DNA from 4 places in the Bradyrhizobium sp. B124 genome. Region 3 is predicted to be linked to each of the others. Evidence: predicted binding sites of a transcription regulator. Region 3 holds the regulator's gene; each other region holds the start of a gene.

Region 1 (5,236 bases), 2.4 Mb from region 3:
CTGACGCGACCAATGACGGATCGGTGAATGTTGCGACGAATTCTCCTCCTGGCCGCTTTGGCCGGCTTGATCGGCTTCGGTGTGTTCTGGTGGCTGACGATCCCCGCGACCGTTGCCGCGAGCGCGCTGCCCGCCTACCAGCCCAATCTGGCCAACGGGCTCACAACGTTCAATGCGGGAGGATGTTCCTCCTGCCATGCGGTGCCGAAGCAGGACGATCGCACCAGGCTCGGCGGCGGCCTCGCGATACCGTCGCCGTTCGGTACCTTCTATGCGCCGAACATCTCGCCCGACCCGAACGACGGCATCGGCCGCTGGAGCGAGGCTGATTTCGTCACCGCGGTCATGAAGGGCACCTCGCCGTCGGGGACGCACTATTTTCCGGCGTTTCCCTACACATCCTATCAGCACGCCAGGCTCAATGACGTGCGCGACCTGTTCGCCTATCTGAGGACCTTGCCGCCGGTCGCCGGCAAGGTGCGCGACCACGATCTGCCGTTTCCCTTCAACATCCGGCGCAATGTCGGTGTCTGGAAATTCCTGTTCATGGACGGCAAGCCGTTCGTCGCGGATGCGAGCCGCTCGGCGCATTGGTATCGCGGCGCCTATCTCGTCAACAGCTTCGGCCATTGCGCCGAGTGTCACAGCCCGCGCAATTTGCTCGGCGGCATCATCACTTCGCAGCGCTTCGCCGGTGGCCCGAATCCCGAAGGCGAAGGCTGGGTGCCCAACATCACGCCGCGGGGGATCGCCGACTGGAGCGCGAAGGATATCGCCTATTTCCTCGAGAGCGGACAGACGCCGGACGGCGACAGCGCCGGCGGATCGATGGTGCGCGTGATCCGCAACACCTCGCAGCTCTCGCCGACCGATCGCGACGCGATCGCCGAATACATCAAGTCGCTGCCGCCGGTCGAGGGACCGCCGAAGCCGGTGAAGAAGGAGAAGGAGTCGTAGTCCTGCGCCTCGGCTCCTCATGGTGAGGAGCATGGAGCGTGCGTCTCGAACCATGAGGCCCAGGTCTATGGCCTGCATCCTTCGAGACGCCCGCCATGCGGGCTCCTCCAGCGACAAAGGCGAAACCTTTGCGCGGGGATGACGGGTGATTGCTCAGCTTGCTCAGTGTCATCACCCGCGCATGCGGGTGATCCAGTATTCCAGAGAGCGCAGTGCTAGAGCCGAGAGGCTGCGGTGTACTGGATCGCCCGGTCCATGTGCGCAATTGCGCACAGCCGGGCGATGACAGCGGTGGACGAGGATATAGCCTCACATCCTCTCAGGTTGAGGAGTTTACAGCACGCTTGTGTTGGGGCGTCCTACTTCGCGCCGAACGCCTTGAAGGTGATGATGGTGAGGGTGTCCTGGATGCCCGGGATCACCTGAACCTTCTCGTTGATGAAATGGCCGATGTCGGTGTCGTGGTCGACGTAGAACTTGACCAGCAGATCGTAATTGCCCGCGGTGGAATAGATCTCGGACGCAATCTCGGCTTCCGCCAGCGCGTTGGCGACGGTGTAGGACTGGCCGAGCTTGCATTTGATCTGGACGAAGAAAGGAACCATCAAAGTCGTCTCCGGGGATTTCCGCGACTATAGGCCAAAAACCGGCCGCCAAGGCAAGGGGGCAAGGCAACGGGGCAACAAGGCCAACTCGCGGTAAAGTCAGCCGAACTTGCTGCCGATGGGCGGCCGGGCTAGGACAGGCCATGAGCTTGTTCGTCATGATCTCATTCGTCCCAACCGCCGGTACCGCGCAATGACGCCGGTTGCGCTCACTATTGCCGGTTCGGATTCCTCGGGCGGGGCGGGCATCCAGGCCGACCTCAAGAGCTTTGCCGCGTTCGGGGTGTACGGCGCCTCCGCGATCACGGCGTTGACGGCGCAGAACACCACGGGGGTCAGCGGCATCCATCCGGTGCCCGCTTCGTTCGTCACGGCGCAGATCGATGCGGTGTTCTCCGACCTCGAAATCGGCGCGGTCAAGATCGGCATGGTGGCGCAGGTCGAGACCATCGCGGCGATTGCCGACGGGCTGAAGCGCTGGGCGCCGCGGCATGTCGTGCTGGATCCGGTGATGGTCGCAACCTCGGGCGATCGGCTGCTGGCGGCCGAGGCGGTCGATGCGCTGAAGACCATGCTATTTCCGCTGGCCTCGCTGATCACGCCGAACCTGCCGGAAGCGGCGGCGCTGCTGAACGAGCCGGTCGCCTCGAACGAGGCCGACGTCGAGCGACAGGGCAGGCAATTGCTGGCGATGGGATGTCGCGCGGTGCTGGTCAAGGGCGGCCATGGGCACGGCGCGGAGAGCATCGACTATCTGATCGATGGCGAGCAAAGCATCGCGCTCGCGGCGCCGCGCATCGCAACCGCCAACACGCACGGCACTGGCTGCTCGCTGTCATCGGCGATCGCCGCCGGACTGGCGAAAGGCGAGGCGATGGAGACCGCCGTGCGCAACGGCAAGGCCTGGATCACGGATGCGATCGCCGCCGCCGATCGCTTCGCCGTCGGCCACGGCCACGGGCCGGTGCACCACTTCCACAAATATTACTGACGCTCTTGTAGCCCGGCTGAAGTTTGTAGCCCGGATGAAGCGCAGCGAAATCCGGGAACAGATCATCCGCGGACGCAAGACCCCGGATTACGCTGCGCTTCATCCGGGCTACCCATCCATCGCCTCTTTGAATGCGCATTGTTCCCCCCGCGATATGCAGGCAACACAACGCCTGTTCCGCACAGCCGCGTCCATCCATGTCGCCAGATTGTCGCACGCCGCTGTTATCCGCACTGGAGGGGCGTGCTGCTGATTCTCGTTAACTGTTAGTGAGGCCTTGGGTCGCGGGGATCGTCATCGCCTTGTCACAGGAATCTGTTAGGTGCACAGGCATGGGAAGTGACTCCTTGAGTGAAGAAAGCCCCGAGCGGCGCTTTCGCACTTTGTTTATCTCCGATGTTCATCTCGGAGCCCGCGGTTCGCAAGCCGACCGCCTGCTGGACTTCCTCCGCTCCCACGATGCCGACACGATCTACCTCGTTGGTGATATCGTCGACGGCTGGGCGCTGAAGTCGAACTGGTACTGGCCGCAGACCCACAACGATTTCGTGCAGAAGATGCTGCGCAAGGCGCGCAAGGGCGCCAAGGTGATCTACGTCCCGGGCAACCACGACGAGTTCCTGCGCAAATATTACGGCACGCATTTCGGCGGCATCGACGTGGTGGAGAATACCGTTCACACTGGCGCCGACGGCAAGCGCTACCTCGTGATCCACGGCGACATCTTCGATCTCGTGGTGCAGAATGCGCGCTGGCTCGCCCATCTCGGCGACAAGGCCTACGACTTAGCGATCCAGATGAATCGCTTCGTCAACTTCTTCCGCAAGATGTTCGGCGTTCCCTACTGGTCGCTGTCGCAATGGGCCAAGCTGAAGGTCAAGAAGGCCGTGAACTATATCGGCGCGTTCGAGGCGACGCTGGCCGGCGAGGCGCGGCGTCATGGCTGTGACGGCGTGATCTGCGGCCACATCCACTACGCGACGATCCATGACGAGCACGGCATCCGCTACATGAATTGCGGCGACTGGGTGGAGAGCTGCACGGCGCTCGCCGAGCACGAGGACGGCCATTTCGAGATCATCACCTGGACCGACCCGGTGCGCCGGATCGCGCCAGTTCCGCGAGTGACGGCACGCGCTGCATGACGCATATCCTGGTCGCGACCGATGCGTGGCATCCCCAGGTCAACGGGGTTGTCCGCACGCTGACCATGATGGCACAGGCGGCGAAATCGCTCGGCGTCGAGGTGAGCTTCCTGACGCCGGACGAGTTCCGCACCTTCGCGATGCCGAGCTATCGCGATCTCCGGCTGGCGCTGCCCTATCAGGCCAAGGTCGCAAGCCTGATCGAGGCTGCCAGGCCCGACAGCATCCATATCGCGACCGAAGGCCCGATCGGGCTGTCGGTTCGCCGCTATTGCCGCAAGCACGGCCTGCCGTTCACGACGAGCTTCCACACCCGCTTTCCCGAATACGTCTCGGCACGCACGCCCGTTCCGGAAGCCTGGGTGTGGCGCGCGCTGCGCTGGTTCCACAAGCCGAGCCGGGCGGTGATGGCGGCAACCCCGGCGCTGGCCGCCGAACTGCGCCAGCGCGGCTTCCGCAACGTGGTGCTGTGGTCGCGCGGCGTCGATACCGCGCTGTTCCACCCGCGCGATGTCGATCTCTGCCTGCCGCAGCCGGTCTATCTCAGCGTCGGCCGGGTGGCGGTGGAGAAGAACCTCGAGGCGTTCCTCGATCTCGATCTGCCCGGCACCAAGGTGGTGGTCGGCGACGGCCCGGCGCGGGCGGCGCTGGAGCGGAAATATCCGGAAGCCCTCTTCCTCGGCGCCCGCCATGGGGAAGAATTGGCCGAAATCTATGCCGCGGCCGATGTGTTCGTTTTCCCCAGCCGCACCGATACGTTCGGTTTGGTGCTGCTTGAAGCGTTGGCCAGCGGCCTGCCGGTTGCCGCTTTTCCGGTCACCGGTCCCCGCGACGTGATCGGCGCGGCGCCGGTCGGGGTGCTCGACGAGGATCTGCGCCACGCCTGTCTGGAGGCGCTCAGCATCCCGCGGCAGGCCTGCGTCGATTTCGCCGCGCTCCACACCTGGCAGGCGTCGGCCCGGGTGTTCATCGACCGCTGCATGAACGTCCGCCCCGTGGCGCCCGACGGCGAGGGCGAGGCGCTCGAATTCGGCGCCGAAGAGCACCATTTCGCGGCCTTGCCGGCGCCTCAGCCAAACTCACGCTAAAGCGTCTTGCCGGGTTACCCGCCGCCGCGATACAAATCGTGGATGACGGACATCACTCTCAATCCACCCGTCGCTGCCGCGGACATCGATGCCGCTGCAAGGGTGGTCGCGCCGTTCGCGGTGCGCACGCCGCTCCTGACTTTCCCCGTTCTCAACGAACGCGTCGGCACCCAGGTCTTCCTCAAGCCCGAGATGCTGCAACGGACCGGATCGTTCAAGTTCCGCGGCGCCTTCAACAAGCTCGCCTCGATTCCGCAGGACAAGCGGAGCGGGGGCGTCGTCGCGTTCTCCTCGGGCAACCACGCCCAGGGCGTCGCCGCGGCGGCAAAGATCCTCAACATGCAGGCGACCATCGTGATGCCTGCGGACTCGCCGATCACCAAGCGTGAGCGGACCAAGTCCTACGGCGCCGAGGTCGTGCTGTACGATCGCGATCGCGACGACCGCGAG
Region 2 (5,236 bases), 630 kb from region 3:
GGTCGGCGTGCTGGTGTTCGCGGGCCTCACCGCCTGGGATACCCAGCGGCTGAAGGACGACTACATCTACGGCTACGCCTCGCAGGGTGGTGTCATGGCAGAGCGTGCGGCGATCACTGGTGCGCTGTCGCTCTACCTGAACTTCATCAACCTGTTCACGCTGCTCCTGCAGCTGCTCGGCCAGCGCGACTAAGCGCATCGAGCCAAGCGATCGATCCAATCCAAGCCCCGGCCTTGCGGCCGGGGCTTTTCTTTTGCGCGGGGCAAAATACTGTCGTGCCCATGTCCAATTCCGCGGGATCCAATCCGGAAATCAGGCCGACCGCCGAGGCGGACCTGCCCTCGATCACCGCGATCTACGAGCACGCGGTGCGCTTCGGCACCGCGACCTTCGAGCTGATCCCGCCCGACCTTGCCGAAATGACCCGCCGCTACAGGGCGGTGGTCGATGGCGGCTTCCCCTATTTCGTCGCCGTGCTCGATGGCCGCGTCGCCGGCTATGCCTATGCCGGTCCCTACCGGCCGCGGCCGGCCTATCGCTTCACCGTCGAGAACTCGGTCTATCTGGACCCTGCGGTGCATCGCCGCGGCATCGGCCTCCGGCTGATGGAGCGCCTGATCGCCGAATGCGACGCGCGCGGCTTCCGGCAGATGATCGCGGTGATCGGGGACTCGGCCAATGCCGGCTCGATCGGGCTGCACCGCCGCTGCGGATTTCAGATGATCGGGACGCACCCGAATGTCGGCCTGAAATTCGGCCGCTGGCTCGACACCGTGATGATGCAGCGCGCGCTCGGCGAAGGCGCGGCGACGGTGCCGGCGGATTAGGTGGGATACGTAGCCCGGATGGAGCGCAGCGCAATCCGCGGCAAGTTCATCCGCGCTCTCGGCGGCCCCGGATTTCGCTGCGCTTTATCCGGGCTACGGCAGTGAATTTGCCGCGCCTACACCAGCGATAGCTTGCGATCGATCACGAACAGCACCCGTTCGAGTTCGTGGCCGCGGCGCAGGATCAGACCGGTCGCCGAAATTACGCTGTACATGCCCTGCTTGCGCGCCAGCCGGGGATCCTTCTCGATCCGGTAGATCGGTATTTCGGATGCGCGCCGGAACACCGAGAACACAGCGCGGTCCTTCAGGAAGTCGATCGCATAATCGCGCCACTCGCCATCGGCGACCATGCGGCCGTAGAGATTGAGAATGCGATTGAGCTCAAGTCGATTGAATGTCACGCGGTTGGGCTGAGGGGTCGCGGCGGCGGGACGCGCCGCGGCACGATTCCCACTCGGATCACTATCCTCCGAGATCAAACTCATCGAGCGCCTCCTGTCATCCCGGTGACGATCGGGTTCCGAAGGCCGGTGCCCCCACTTCGGGATCGTCACGAGAGTGACATGATTGCGCTAAGCGACGGAGCCTGCAAGGGGCCATTCGCAATGCAACCAGCCCTTAACCAAGGCCAGGCGCGACCGATTGTCCGGAAAACCGAAGAGTCACGGGAACGTTAGAGGAATCATATTGCTGCCCCACTTCCGCCCATCGCCCGCCCCGCTGCCCTGCGAAAAGAAAATCCTGCGTTGGCCCGGTCCTTTCGGTTCCGGATTCCTCAGCCCCCAGCCCCCCGGGGCCGTCGGGATCGGGCCTGTTCGCAGGGGAATCAAATCCCAACACACTGGGCCAACGAAAGTTGGTCCTTTTTGTTTTTGGGGCCCTGCTCGATTACGCGCGATCAAGACGCGCAACGCCCCGGCGCTTCCCTCTCAGCAGATCACTGGATGCACGCTGCCGCCGCACGGAGCCGCACGACTACATGCGTGCGGCCAATGACGCGACTAGCAGAAGCCAGCGCCGCCCAGCGTTAGAGCGTTTTCGAGTGAAGTGGACACCGGTTCGCGCGAAGAAAACGCGTCAAACAAGAATCTAGAGCTTCGGTTCTGATCAATCAGAACCGAAAGGCTCTAGTGAAGCGAGGTGAATGCGGCGCCCAGCATCGGGCCCGGCTTGTCGCGATTGCCGTCCTGGACGTAGACGGCCGCAGCATCGACGCCATCGCGCGTGATGTTCTCAAGCGGCACGGTCCAGCTCCCGGACGAGCCGTTCCAGTCGCCGACCTTCAGGAGATTGCGCACCACATTATGATAGGTGATCTCGCGGCCGCGGTTCTCGCCGCGCGCGATCGAGATCGGCACCGACTTCGAGATCGAGCAGATCCAGACTTCGCCGCGCGACACCGCGGGCGATTTCGATGCGGCCACCGACACGTTGATCTGTTTGCCGGTCAGCGTCATCGTCACCGGCACCGACATCACGCTGCCGCTCTTCTCGGTGTCCTTGATGGCGTCCTCGATGCTGGCGCGGTCGCTGCCGATCACATGAGCGGAGCCGTTGATCACGGCCTGCGGCGTGTAGACGTCGCGGTCGCCGCGCATATGCGAATAGGCTTTCTGGCGCGCGCTGAAACGTGAATCGGCCAGCGTGTCCTTCCAGCCGAGATAATCCCAATAGTCGATCGGCATACTCAGCGCGATGACGTTGGGGTCCTTGGCGAGGTCACCGATGATCTTGTCCGCGGGAGGACAGGACGAGCATCCCTGCGAGGTGAAGAGTTCGACGACAGCACGCGGGTCGGCGTGAGCGGGGCGGATGATTGCGACGATCGCGCAGAAACCGAGAGCGCTGGACCATCGCGAGATAGAACTATAGGCCATCATCGCTGTCATACTGCGAACCAGTCGTGATGATTTCTATCCGTAATTGTACGGAGCATGAAGCTGTCCCTTGAACTTGCGTGCCCCAGAACGCCAGAAGGCGGCCTTGTCATAGGCCGCCTTCTTTTTAGCCGCTACTCACTAAGCAGTGAGGCACCGATCACAAATCCTCGCTAGGCCGCGAGTTTGCGCAGCACGTAATGCAGGATGCCGCCGTTGCGATAGTAGTCGAGCTCGTCCAGCGTATCGATGCGGCAGAGCAGCGGGACATCCCGCTTGCCGCCGTCGGCGGAGACGATTTCGGCCGTCAGCGTCTGGCGTGGCTTCAAATCGCCCTGCAGCCCGCGGATCGTGACCTTCTCGTCGCCCTTGAGGCCGAGCGAGGACCACGACGTGCCGTCCTGGAAGGTGAGCGGAAGCACGCCCATGCCGACCAGGTTGGAGCGATGGATGCGCTCGAAGCTCTGGCAGATCACCGCGCGCACGCCGAGCAGGCGGGTGCCCTTCGCGGCCCAGTCGCGCGACGAGCCGTTGCCGTATTCGGCGCCGGCGAACACCACCAGCGGCACGTTCTCCTGCTGGTACTTCATCGCGGCGTCGTAGATCGACATCTGCGCGCCGTCGGGCCAGTGCTTGGTCAGACCGCCTTCCGGAATATTGCCGTCGGCGCCCTTCAGCATGAAGTTCTTGATGCGGATGTTGGCGAAGGTGCCGCGCATCATCACTTCATGGTTGCCGCGCCGCGTGCCGTACTGGTTGAAGTCGGCGGGGCGCACCTGGTGCTCGCTGAGGAACTTGCCGGCGGGCGAGGTCAGCTTGATCGAGCCGGCCGGCGAGATGTGGTCGGTGGTGATCTTGTCGCCGAACATCGCAAGGATGCGCGCGTCGACCACGTCGACGATCGGCTCCGGCTGCTTCTTCATGCCTTCGAAGTAGGGCGGGTTCTGCACATAGGTCGAGCTCATGTTCCAGCGATAGGTCTCGCTTTCCGTGGTCTTGATCTTGCGCCAGTTGGTGTCGCCCTTGAACACGTCGGCGTACTTCTTCTTGAAGATCGTCGCGGTGACGTACTTCTTCATGAAGGCATTGATCTCCTTCGTGGTCGGCCAGATGTCCTTGAGGAACACCGGCTTGCCGTCCTTGCCGATGCCGATCGGCTCGACCGCGAGATCCTTGGTCACGGTGCCGGCAAGCGCATGCGCAACCACCAGCGGGGGCGAAGCGAGGTAGTTCGCCTGCACGTCGGGCGAGACGCGGCCTTCGAAGTTGCGGTTGCCCGACAGCACGGCGGCGGCGACGATGCCGTTGTCATTGATCGACTTCGAGATGTCTTCCGGCAGCGGGCCGGAATTGCCGATGCAGGTGGTGCAGCCGAAGCCGACCAGGTTGAAACCGACTTTGTCGAGATCGGCCTGCAGGCCGGAATTGGCGAGATATTCAGCCACCACCTGGCTGCCCGGCGCGAGCGAGGTCTTCACCCACGGCTTGGCCTTCAGGCCCTTGGCGGCCGCCTTGCGCGCCAGCAGGCCGGCGCCGATCAGCACGCTCGGGTTCGAGGTGTTGGTGCAGGAGGTGATCGCGGCGATCACGACGTCGCCATGGCCGAGATCGAAATTGCGGCCCTCGACCGCGAAGCGCTTCTGCTCGCCATCGGGCTTCTTGTACTCGTTGACCAGCGCGGTGGCGAAACCGGTCGAGACCGCCGGCAGCGCGATGCGGCCTTCGGGGCGCTTCGGTCCGGCCATCGACGGCACGACGTCGGCGAGATCGAGCGTCAGCGTGGTGGTGAACACCGGATCGGCCGACTTGGCGGTACGGAACAGGCCCTGCGCCTTGGCATAGGCCTGAACCAGCTTGACGCGATCGGCCTTGCGGCCCGAGGTCTTCAGGTAATCGATGGTCGCGGCATCGACCGGGAAGAAGCCGCAGGTCGCGCCGTATTCGGGCGCCATGTTGCCGATGGTCGCCTTGTCCGCGACCGACAGGAAATCGAGGCCCGGGCCGAAGAACTCGACGAACTTGCCGACCACGCCGAGCTTGCGCAGCATCTGGGTGACGGTCAGCACGAGGTCGGTCGCGGTGACGCCCTCCTTGAGCTGGCCCTTGAGCTTGAAGCCGACCACTTCCGGCAGCAGCATCGACAGCGGCTGGCCGAGCATGCAGGCTTCCGCCTCGATGCCGCCGACGCCCCAGCCGAGCACTGCGAGGCCGTTGACCATCGTGGTGTGCGAGTCGGTGCCGACGAGCGAGTCCGGATAGGCGACATCAAAGGTGCCGGTCTTCTTGCCGACCGTCATCTTCTCCTTCTTGGTCCACACCGTCTGCGCGAGGTATTCGAGATTGACTTGGTGGCAGATGCCGGTACCGGGCGGCACCACCGAGAAGTTCGAGAACGCCTTCTGGCCCCACTTCAGGAACTCGTAGCGCTCCTGGTTCTGCTTGTATTCCTCGGTGACGTTCTTCGCGAACGCCTTGTTGTCACCGAAGAAGTTGACGATCACCGAGTGGTCGATGACGAGATCGACCGG
Region 3 (5,236 bases):
TCGCCGCGCTCGAAGCCGAGATCGACCCGGGCGAAGACGGGGAGCAGATGCGACGAGGCGTTGGTCATGGCGTTCACTGCCGGTTTGAAGCCGTCAATCGCCGCGCGCCTTGACGCCTACGCAGCAACCGCCAGCTTCGGAAAACAAAACGGCCGCCTTTGCGGGCGGCACGTGCGGGTCATTCTATGCGGCGGCCGGTCAGTGTCAATCGCCAGGAGCCGGCCTTTGCCGGCCTTCCTGCAATGCGAAACCGGCGCAATCCGGAGCATTCCGGTGCGGTGGAAAAGCCTCATAGCAATGCTTAACTTTGTGGGAACATGTGGACGCACGGCCGCGGACTCTTGCGCCAGAGTCACGCCATATTGTAGCGTTTGGCCTGTCGGGTACGACATCTCGTGCGGCAGTACTGGACCCTCTAAGTAGCCTTCGTGTCTCGCGTAAACGTTCGGGCGCAACACCGTGCCCGGCGAGGGCTAAGGGATTCTGGCCGCAGGGATATTTGTCCAGATTGGCTCGCAGCGCCGCTCCGATGAGTGGCCGGCGCCATGCGAAAGGAAGAATGTGATGACTGTATTGACCTGGTCCGACGATCGCGTCGAGCAGCTGAAGAAGCTCTGGGAATCCGGCCTCTCGGCCAGCCAGATCGCGGCGGAACTTGGCAATGTGACGCGAAACGCCGTGATCGGCAAAGTGCATCGGCTCGGCCTCTCCGGCCGCGCCAAGGCCCCCTCCACGGCCGCGCCGCGGCAGCGCAAGGCCCGCCCCGCCCAGCACATGATGCGGGTGGCGCGCCCGGTCTCGCGCGGCAACACTGCGCTTGCGCACGCCTTCGAGGTCGAGATGGAGCCCGATCCGATCTCCTTCGACAACGTGGTGCCGATGAGCCAGCGGCTGTCGCTGCTCGAGCTCAACGAGGCCACCTGCCATTGGCCGGTCGGCGATCCCTCGAGCCCGGAATTCTTCTTCTGCGGCGGCAAGGCGCTCGCCGGTCTGCCCTATTGCGCGCATCACTCGCGCGTCGCCTATCAGCCCGCCGCCGATCGCCGCCGGCCGTCGGCGAAGCCACAGATCAAGTAAGCACTCGGGAAACTGCCTGGACTGTAAAAACAAATCCCCGCGAAAGCGGGGATTTTTTTGTGGCTCGTAGCCCGGATGGAGCGAAGCGTAATCCGGCGCGGTGTTTGAAGCGGAGAATGAAGTTCTGGATTTCGCTTCGCTCCATCCGGGCTACGTCACATCACCGGCGTCGTCCCGGCGTTCGCCGGGACCCATAACCACGAATGGGCGTTGTTAGAAAGTCGTCTGGCCGCTTGCCGATTGCGCCGGCCGCGGCGTATGGGTCCCGGCGTTCGCCGGGACGACGCCGTGTTGTGGTTTACGATTGTCGGCCAGCCTTACGGCTGCGGTTCGGCCTTCGCGAAGCGGTCGTCGAGCGCGTAGCCGGCGCCGCGCACGGTGCGGATCGGATCCTGCTCGCGGCCCGGATTGAGCAGCTTGCGCAGGCGGCCGATATGCACGTCGACGGTACGCTCATCGATATAGATGTCGCGGCCCCAGACGCTGTCGAGCAGCTGCTCGCGGCTGAACACGCGGCCGGGATGCTCGAGGAAGAATTCGAGCAGCCGATACTCGGTCGGACCGAGATCGATCGGACGTCCCGAGCGCGCCACGCGGCGCTTTTCGCGGTCGAGCTCGATGTCGCCATAGGTCAGCACGGTCGCAAGCCGCTCCGGGCTCGCACGGCGCAGCAGGCCCTTCACCCGTGCCAGCAGTTCCGGCACCGAGAACGGCTTGACGATGTAGTCGTCGGCGCCGGTGGCAAGCCCGCGCACGCGCTCGCTCTCCTCGCCGCGCGCGGTCAGCATGATGATCGGAAGCTGCTTGGTCTCGGGCCGCGCCCGCAGGCGGCGGCACAGCTCGATGCCGGACAGGCCCGGCAGCATCCAGTCCAGTACCACGAGGTCGGGAACGCGCTCCTTCAGGCGGGTGTCGGCATCGTCGCCGCGCCCCACCGTCTCGACATCGTAGCCTTCCGCATCGAGGTTGTAGCGCAACAGTGTCGTCAGCGCTTCCTCGTCTTCGACTACCAGAATGCGTGCGCTCATCGGCTTAAGTTCTCTCTCTGTGATGATCCGTTGCCCAGACGCAAACCGAAACGCTTACTTTCCTGAGCATAATCCCCGCGGAAACGACTTGTCGTGAAGACAATCCGGCTCCGCGCCTGCGGATCATGTCCTAGGTACCGGGCACCGTGGTGGCAAAGTTGGTCATGTCGCCCTTCGGGCGCTTGTCGGTGATCTGCTGGCCCTCGATCATGTAGAACACGGTTTCGGCGATATTGGTGGCGTGATCGCCGATCCGCTCGATGTTCTTGGCGCAGAACATCAGATGGATGCAGAACGAGATGTTGCGCGGATCCTCCATCATGTAGGTCAGCAGCTCGCGGAACAGCGAGGTGCAGATCGCATCGACCTCCTCGTCGCCCTTCCAGACGTTCATCGCCGCCGGCAGATCGTGCGCGGCATAGGCGTCGAGCACCGACTTGACCTGCGACAGCACGAGGTCGGTCATGTGCTCCAGGCCACGGATCAGCTTCAGCGGCTGGAAATCGCTCTCCAGCGCCGCGACGCGCTTGCCCATGTTCTTGGCGAGGTCGCCGATCCGCTCGAGATCGGTGGCGACGCGCATCGCGCTGACGATTTCGCGCAGGTCGATCGCCATCGGCTGGCGGCGGGCGATCGTCAGCACCGCGCGCTCTTCGATGACGCGCTGCAGATTGTCGATCTCGATGTCGGCGGCGACGACGCGCTTGCCGAGCGCGACGTCGCGACGGATCAGCGCGTCGACCGACTCGGTGATCATCCGCTCGACGAGGCCGCCCATCTCGGCGACCAGGCGGGTCAACTCCTGCAGGTCGCTGTCGAATGCCTTGGCGGTATGTTCAGAAGCCATCGCTTGTCTCCCTCATGATCCCGGGGATCACGATTTGGTGTCCTCAGTTTCGCATGATCCGGTCGGAAAACCGGTACCCAATTTTGCGGACCATGCGCTAGCCGAACCGGCCGGTGATGTAGTCCTGGGTGCGTCGATCGCTCGGCGAGGTGAAGATCTTGTTGGTGTCGTCGAACTCGATCAGTTCACCGAGATACATGAAGGCGGTCTTGTCGGAGACGCGCGCCGCCTGCTGCATGTTGTGGGTGACGATTGCGATCGTGTAGTCTTCGGAGAGCTCCTGGATCAGTTCCTCGACCTTGGCGGTCGAGATCGGATCGAGCGCCGAGCACGGCTCGTCGAACAGGATCACCTCGGGACGCACCGCCACGGTGCGCGCGATGCACAGGCGCTGCTGCTGGCCGCCGGAGAGCGACAGGCCGGAAGCGTTCAGCTTGTCCTTGACCTCATTCCACAGCGCGCCGCCGCGCAGCGCCTTCTCGACCCGGTCGTCCATCTCGGACTTCGAGATCTTTTCGTAGAGGCGGATGCCGAAGGCGATGTTCTCGTAGATCGTCATCGGGAACGGCGTCGGCTTCTGGAACACCATGCCGACCCGCGCGCGGAGCAGATTGAGGTCGAGCTTGGGATCGAGAATGTTGGTCTGGTCCAGCATCAGCTGGCCGACCGCGCGCTGGCCCGGATAGAGATCGTACATCCGGTTGAAGATGCGCAGCAGGGTCGACTTGCCGCAGCCCGACGGGCCGATGAACGCCGTGACGCGGTTGGTGCCGAGCGTCAGGTTGATGTTCTTCAGCGCGTGGTGCTCGCCGTAATAGAAGTTGAGGTTGCGCACCGTGACTTTCGGCGGCGCTTCCGGCAGCGGCACCTGGGGAACGTGGCTCGCGACAGTCGTTGAGACGGAAAGCTCGGTCATTTTGCGGCCCTTTCGGCACCAAGGATACGCGCGCCGATATTCAGCGCGAGCACAGTGAAGGTGATCAGCAGCGCACCGCTCCACGCCAGCTCTTTCCAGTAGGCGTAGGGGCTCTGCACGAAGTTGTTGATGGTCACCGGCAGGTTGGCCATGGTCTTGGTCAGATCCAGGCTGAAGAACTGGTTCGACAGCGCGGTGAACAGCAGCGGCGCGGTTTCACCGGCGACACGGGCGGTCGCCAGCAGCACGCCGGTGATCAAGCCGCTACGCGCAGCACGATAAGCGATCCGCTTGATCACCAGCGAACGCGGCAGGCCGAGCGCGGAGGCCGCCTCGCGCAGCGGATTGGGCACCAGCAGCAGCATGTCCTCGGTGGTGCGCAGTACGACCGGGATCACGATCACGGCGAGCGCGAGACTGCCTGCGATCGCCGAGAAGCCGCGCATCGGCACCACCACTGCGCCATAGATGAACAGGCCGATGATGATCGAAGGCGCGCTGAGCAGGATGTCGTTGATGAAGCGGATCACCGAGGTGAGCTTGTCGTGCTTGCCGTACTCGGCGAGGTAGGTGCCGGCGAACAGGCCGAGCGGCGCGCCGATGCCGACGCCGATCACCGTCATGATGACCGAGCCGACGATGGCGTTGAGCAGGCCGCCTTCGGTCGAGCCCGGCGGCGGCGTGTTCTGGGTGAACAGCTGCACGCTGAGGCCGGCAAGGCCGTTATAGACCAGCGTGAACAGGATCAGCGCCAGCCACGTGACGCCGAACAGCGCCGCGCCGACACAGAGTGCGCGAATGACGATGTCGCTGCGGCGGCGGGATTTGTAGATCGGGTTCATGGCGCTATTTCCCCGCTTTCGTTTCAAGCCGCATCAGCATCAGCCGCGCGCCGGCGAGCACGAAGAAGGTCAGCACGAACAGCAGGAGGCCGAGCAGGATCAGCCCGGACTGGTGCAGGCCGTCGCTCTCGGCGAATTCGGAGGCGATCGCCGCCGAGATCGTGGTGCCCGGCGCGAAGATCGACGACGAGATGCGGAACGAGTTGCCGATGATGAAGGTCACCGCCATGGTCTCGCCGAGCGCGCGGCCGAGTGCCAGCATGATGCCGCCGATCACGCCGACCCGGGTGTAGGGGATCACGACGCTGCGGACGACTTCCCATGTGGTGCAGCCCATGCCGTAGGCGGCCTCTTTCAGCACCGGCGGCACGGTCTTGAACACGTCGACCGAGATCGCAGTGATGAACGGCAGCACCATGATGGCGAGGATCAGCGCGGCGTTGAACAGGCTGAGATAGGACGGCGGACCTGCGAACACCGCACCCAGCACCGGGACGCCCTCGAATATCCTGATCATGAAGGGCTG
Region 4 (5,236 bases), 940 kb from region 3:
GAAGCGACTTTGAGGGGCCCTTGCGGCACCCCATGCAACCGGCGGGCCGCTTGCCCGTCGGTCATAAGCCAATATGGGAGTGATCTGGATAGCGTTCAAGCGCTTCTGAAACCAGCGTAAATGCCGCCCGACGCATATCGGTTCTGATCAAATCAGGACCGATATATTCCACTTTTTGTTTTTGGGCGCGTTTTCTTCATGCGAACCGGTGTCCACTTCGCTCGAAAACGCGCCAGGATGGCCCCCGATCGTTCCTGATCGGTTACGGGCCGACGCGCTTGCGGCCGTCAGCGGTAAAAAGATGCAGTTTGTCGCGCGGCGCGACCGCCCGGATCTGCTCGCCGATCGCAGGCCCCGTGGCGCCGGGAACCCGGACGATCACCTCGCCCGGCGGCAGCTCGCCCGGATTGGCGGCGATGGCCCGTTCCTCGCGCTGGCGGCTGCCATAGACGAAGGTCTCGGCGCCGACATGCTCGATCGCCTCGACCGTCAGGCCGAGCGCGACGCCGCCGGATGCGGTCTCGCCGGTGATCACGAAATCCTCCGGCCGGATGCCGACGATGCCGGCACCATCGGCGCCCGCGATCTGGGATTGCAGCTCGTCCGAGCGCAGCGGCATCAGGTTCATCGGCGGGGCGCCGATGAAGGAGGCGACGAAGGTGGTCGCCGGCTTTTGATAAATCTCCAGCGGATTGCCGATCTGCTCGACCTGGCCGCCATTCATGACCACGAGGATGTCGGCGAGCGTCATCGCCTCGAGCTGGTCGTGGGTGACGTAGATCGAGGTGGTGTTGAGCCGGCGCTGCAGTTTGCGGATCTCGACCCGCATCGCGATGCGCAGCTTGGCGTCGAGGTTCGACAGCGGCTCGTCGAACAGGAAGACTTTCGGCTGCCGCACGATGGCGCGGCCCATCGCGACGCGCTGGCGCTGGCCGCCGGACAGCTGCCGCGGCTTGCGCTCCAGCATCGGCGAGAGCTCGAGCACGCGCGCGGCCTCCTCGACGCGGGTCTTGACCTCGGCTTCGGCCATGCCGCGGTTGCGCAGGCCGTAGGCCATGTTGTTGTAGACGCTCATATGCGGATAAAGCGCGTAGTTCTGGAACACCATCGCGATGTCGCGATCGGCGGGCTCGATCTGGTTGACGATGCGGCCGCCGATGTCGATCTCGCCGCCGGTGATGGTCTCGAGCCCCGCGACCATGCGCAGCAGCGTGGACTTGCCGCAGCCGCTTGGGCCGACCAGCACGCAGAACTGGCCGTCGCCGACGTCGACATCGACGCCCTTGATGGCCTCGAAGCCGCCGGGATAGGTCTTGCGGACGCTGCGCAGCGTGACGTTAGCCATTACTTTTCCGTCTCCACCAATCCGCGCACGAACAGTTTCTGCATCACGACGACGACGAACACCGGCGGCAGCATCGCGAGCAGCGCGGTCGCCATCACGACGGGCCATTCGGTCAGCGCGTCGGTCGTGGTGATCATCTTGCGGATGCCGACCTGGATGGTCTGCATGTCGTCGCGCGTGGTGATCAAAAGCGGCCAGAGATACTGATTCCAGCCGAGGATGAACAGGATCACGAACAGCGCGGCCATGTTGGTGCGCGACAGCGGCAGCAGCGTATCCCAGAAGAAGCGGAACGGGCCCGCGCCGTCGATGCGCGAGGCCTCCAGCAATTCATCCGGCACGGTCATGAAGAACTGCCGGAACAGCAGCGTTGCGGTGGCCGAGGCGATCAGCGGCAGCGACAGGCCGGCATAGCTGTCGAGCAGATGCAGGTCGGCGACGATCTTGTAGGTCGGATAGATGCGCACCTCGACCGGCAGCATCAAGGTGATGAAGATGATCCAGAAGATCGCCATCCGGAACGGAAATCGGAAATAGACGATCGCGTAGGCCGAGATGATCGAGATCGCAATTTTGCCGACCGCGATCAAGAGCGCCATGATCAGCGAGTTCAGCATCATGTTGAGCACCGGCTCGCGGGTCGAGCCGCTCGTGCCGACAAACAGCGTCTGGTAGTAGGTCTCGAAGAAGTGGCCGCCGGGCAACAGCGACATCTGGCCGTTGGCGATGACGGCGTTGTCCTGGGTCGAGGCGACGATCGCCAGATAGACCGGGAAGGCGACGATCGCGATCCCGATCCACAGGATGGCGTGAGCCAGATAGCGCTGGAAACCCTCCTCCTCGACCATCAGTAGGTCACCTTGCGTTCGACGAAGCGGAACTGGATGCCGGTCAGCACGATGACGATGACCATCAGGATGACCGACTGTGCCGCGGAGGAGCCGAGATTGCCGCCGAGCAGGCCATCGGTATAGACCTTGTAGACCAGCGTCTCGGTCGCCTTGCCGGGGCCGCCGCGGGTCATCGTGTCGATGATGCCGAAGGTGTCGAAGAAGGCGTATACGATGTTGATCACCAGCAGGAAGAAGATGGTCGGCGACAGCAGCGGGAAGATCACGGTCCAGAACCGCCGCATCGGGCGGGCGCCGTCGATCGCGGCGGCCTCGATCACGCTCTTCGGGATGCTCTGCAGCCCGGCGAGGAAGAACAGGAAATTGTAGGAGATCTGCTTCCAGGCCGCGGCGAGGATGATCAGGGCTGCGGCCTGGTCGCCGTCGAGCAGCGGATTCCAGTCAACGCCCATGGCGCGCAGATAGCGCGACAGCACACCGAGCGAGGGGTGCAGCATGAACACCCAGAGCACGCCGACCACCGGCGGGGCGACGGCGTACGGCCAGATCAGCAGCGTGCGGTACAGCGTCGAGCCGCGCAGCGGCTTGTCGGCCATCACCGCGAGCAGCAGCGCGAACGACAACGAGGACACCGCGATCGCAAGCGAGAACGCGAAGGTTCGGACGATGGCGGCGAAATAGGCCGGGTCCTTGAACAATTCGAGATAGTTCTCGAACCACACGAAGGTGGTCGAAAGGCCGAAGGCGTCCTGCAGCAGGAAGGATTGGATCACCGCCTGCGCGGCCGGCCAGTAGAAAAAGATCAGGACGATTGCGAGTTGCGGGGCAACCAGCGCGTAAGGCAACAGCTTTGACTGGAAAATCGCTTGCTTTTGCATGATCTCGGCAAAATGGCAGGCCGCGTTTGCGGCCTGCCGGTTGATGGTCTCAAGACATCATGTCAGTGGACGGCGGTCTTTTCAAACTGCCGCAGCATCTGGTTGCCACGTTCGACGGCCGAGTCCAGCGCCTGCTTGGCGGTCTTCTTGCCGGCCAGCGCCTGCTCGATCTCTTCCGACCACATGTCCCGCAGCTGCACCATGTTGCCGAGGCGCAGACCGCGGGAATTCTCGGTCGGCTCCTTGTTGGTGAGCTCGAGCAGCGGGGTCTCGAGATAGGGCTGGTCCTTGTAGAAGCCCTCTTCCTTGGCCTTGGCGTAGGCTGCCTTCGTGATCGGCAGATAGCCCGAGGCCTTGTGGATCCAGATCTGGCGATCGGTGTCGGAGAGGAAGGTCAGGAACTTGGCCACGCCCTTGTATTCTTCGGCCGACTTGCCGCCCATCACCCACAGCGAGGCGCCGCCGATGATCGAGTTCTGCGGCGCGCCCTTGACGTCGGGATAATACGGCATCGGCGCGGCGGTGAAGTTGAACTTGGCCTGCGCCTTGACGTTGCCGAAGAAGGCCGACGAGGTCAGGTAGATCGGGCACTCGCCCGCGGTGAAGCGGCCTTCGCCGGTGTTGGTGCGGCCGGCATAGTCGTAGGTCTTGTCCTTTTGCAGCTCGACCAGGTTCTCGAGATGCTTGACCTGCAGCGGACCGTTGAATTCGAGCACGGTGTCGAAGCCGTCGAGGCCGTTGGCCTTGCTGGCGAGCGGCACGTTGTGCCAGGCCGAGAGCTGCTCGAGATTGACCCAGGTGACCCACGAGCCGGAGAAGCCGCAGGTGGTGTAGCCGGCCGCCTTCAGCTTCTTGGCGTCCTCGAACACTTGCGGCCAGGTCTTCGGAATCTCCGCGATGTTGGCCTTCTTCAGCGCATCGAGATTGACCCACATCACGGTCGACGACGAGTTGAAGGGGAACGACAGCATCTCGCCCTTTGAGGTCGAGTAATAGCCGGTGATCGCGGGCAGATAGACGCTCGGATCGAACTTCTCGCCGGCGTCGGCCATCAGCTTGTAGACCGGTTTGACGGCGCCGGTGGCGGCCATCATCGTTGCGGTGCCGACCTCGAACACCTGCATGATGTGCGGCGCGTTGCCGGCGCGGAACGCAGCGATGCCGGCGTTCATGGTGTCGGCGTAGCCGCCCTTGTAGGTCGGGATCACCTTGTAGTCGGACTGCGAGGCGTTGAAATCGTTGGCCAGCTTGACGATGACGTCGTTGTTGGCGCCGGTCATCGCGTGCCACCACTGAATCTCCGTCACTGCAAACGCAGGCGACGCGAATACAAGCGTGGCAGCAGCTGCCGCAGCAGCGCCGAGTCGTCTGAAAATCATCAAAAGCCCCTCCCGGTTGGAACGTCATCTTTCGTTGCGCGCGTTAACAGCGCCGGATGACGTTCAAATGACCGTATAAACGAAAGCCATGGTACGGGGGAAGCCGAAGCAAAGGGAAGCGCTAAAAAAGGCGGAGAACGCAGCCGCGTGCGTGCGGTGCAACGCCGGACGCGACGTTGCACCGCAGGGGCTGACGGTTCTCGAAGACACGGACTCCGCATCACCTCGCCCCGCGTGCGGGGAGAGGTCGGAACGCATCGTTAGATGCGTTCCGGGTGAGGGGGATTCTCCGCAAACGCCGCTACTGTCGTATGCGCGGAGACAGCCCCTCACCCCAACCCTCTTCCCGTAAGAACGGGGCGAGGGAGTGCACCGCCATCGCGGTCGCTATTCGACGTGATCTCCTGACGCGTCAGCGCTGGCGCTGGGGACCGCAGACCACGCCCTTGTCGACCAGGCCGTTGATCTCGTCCTTGGAGTAGCCGAACTCGCCGAGCACTTCCGCAGCGTGCTGGCTGAACTTCGGTGGCGTGCGGCGCAGGCTCGGCTTGGTGCGTTCGAGGCGGATCGGCGAGGCGACGCCCCTGTACCAATCCTTCTCGATGACGTCGCCGCGATGGATCGTGTGCGGGTTAGTCAGCGCCTGGTCGATCTTCTGCACCGGGCCGGCCGGCAAGCCGGCGGCGAGCAGCCGGTTGCACAGCGGTTCGGCCTCGTGCTGGCTGAACACCGCGGCAAGCTCGGCCCGCAGCGCATCGCGGTTGGCGATGCGGTCCTTGTTGC

Evidence for each region. Region 3 encodes PhoB, which activates phosphate uptake and scavenging genes when phosphate is short. Its sites were predicted from a motif close to TGTCATNNANCTGTCAT; they were not measured.
Region 1: AAFG13_RS11695 (UDP-2,3-diacylglucosamine diphosphatase) is a predicted target of PhoB. The motif match lies at 2,846-2,862, and genes of this name have one in related genera.
Region 2: AAFG13_RS25640 (DUF2794 domain-containing protein) is a predicted target of PhoB. The motif match lies at 1,380-1,396, and genes of this name have one in related genera.
Region 4: ugpB (sn-glycerol-3-phosphate ABC transporter substrate-binding protein UgpB) is a predicted target of PhoB. The motif match lies at 4,510-4,526, and genes of this name have one in related genera.

The regions. Positions count from the first base shown of each region.
Region 1 is NZ_CP152413.1:2,406,673-2,411,908, reverse strand. Features, by position in the region: gene AAFG13_RS11710 (cytochrome c) at 28-957, shown strand; gene AAFG13_RS11705 (Lrp/AsnC ligand binding domain-containing protein) at 1,317-1,562, opposite strand; gene thiD (bifunctional hydroxymethylpyrimidine kinase/phosphomethylpyrimidine kinase) at 1,756-2,553, shown strand; gene AAFG13_RS11695 (UDP-2,3-diacylglucosamine diphosphatase) at 2,886-3,698, shown strand; gene AAFG13_RS11690 (glycosyltransferase family 1 protein) at 3,695-4,786, shown strand; gene AAFG13_RS11685 (threonine/serine dehydratase) at 4,829-5,236, shown strand, end outside.
Region 2 is NZ_CP152413.1:5,395,075-5,400,310, forward strand. Features, by position in the region: gene AAFG13_RS25630 (Bax inhibitor-1/YccA family protein) at 1-193, shown strand, start outside; gene AAFG13_RS25635 (GNAT family N-acetyltransferase) at 283-828, shown strand; gene AAFG13_RS25640 (DUF2794 domain-containing protein) at 945-1,316, opposite strand; gene AAFG13_RS25645 (DUF1223 domain-containing protein) at 1,959-2,720, opposite strand; gene acnA (aconitate hydratase AcnA) at 2,882-5,236, opposite strand, start outside.
Region 3 is NZ_CP152413.1:4,760,362-4,765,597, forward strand. Features, by position in the region: gene AAFG13_RS22770 (aspartate aminotransferase family protein) at 1-68, opposite strand, end outside; gene AAFG13_RS22775 (GcrA family cell cycle regulator) at 565-1,077, shown strand; gene phoB (phosphate regulon transcriptional regulator PhoB) at 1,395-2,105, opposite strand; gene phoU (phosphate signaling complex protein PhoU) at 2,236-2,952, opposite strand; gene pstB (phosphate ABC transporter ATP-binding protein PstB) at 3,050-3,868, opposite strand; gene pstA (phosphate ABC transporter permease PstA) at 3,865-4,710, opposite strand; gene pstC (phosphate ABC transporter permease subunit PstC) at 4,715-5,236, opposite strand, start outside.
Region 4 is NZ_CP152413.1:5,701,220-5,706,455, forward strand. Features, by position in the region: gene AAFG13_RS27170 (sn-glycerol-3-phosphate import ATP-binding protein UgpC) at 263-1,345, opposite strand; gene ugpE (sn-glycerol-3-phosphate ABC transporter permease UgpE) at 1,345-2,193, opposite strand; gene ugpA (sn-glycerol-3-phosphate ABC transporter permease UgpA) at 2,193-3,074, opposite strand; gene ugpB (sn-glycerol-3-phosphate ABC transporter substrate-binding protein UgpB) at 3,137-4,453, opposite strand; gene AAFG13_RS27190 (CaiB/BaiF CoA-transferase family protein) at 4,866-5,236, opposite strand, start outside.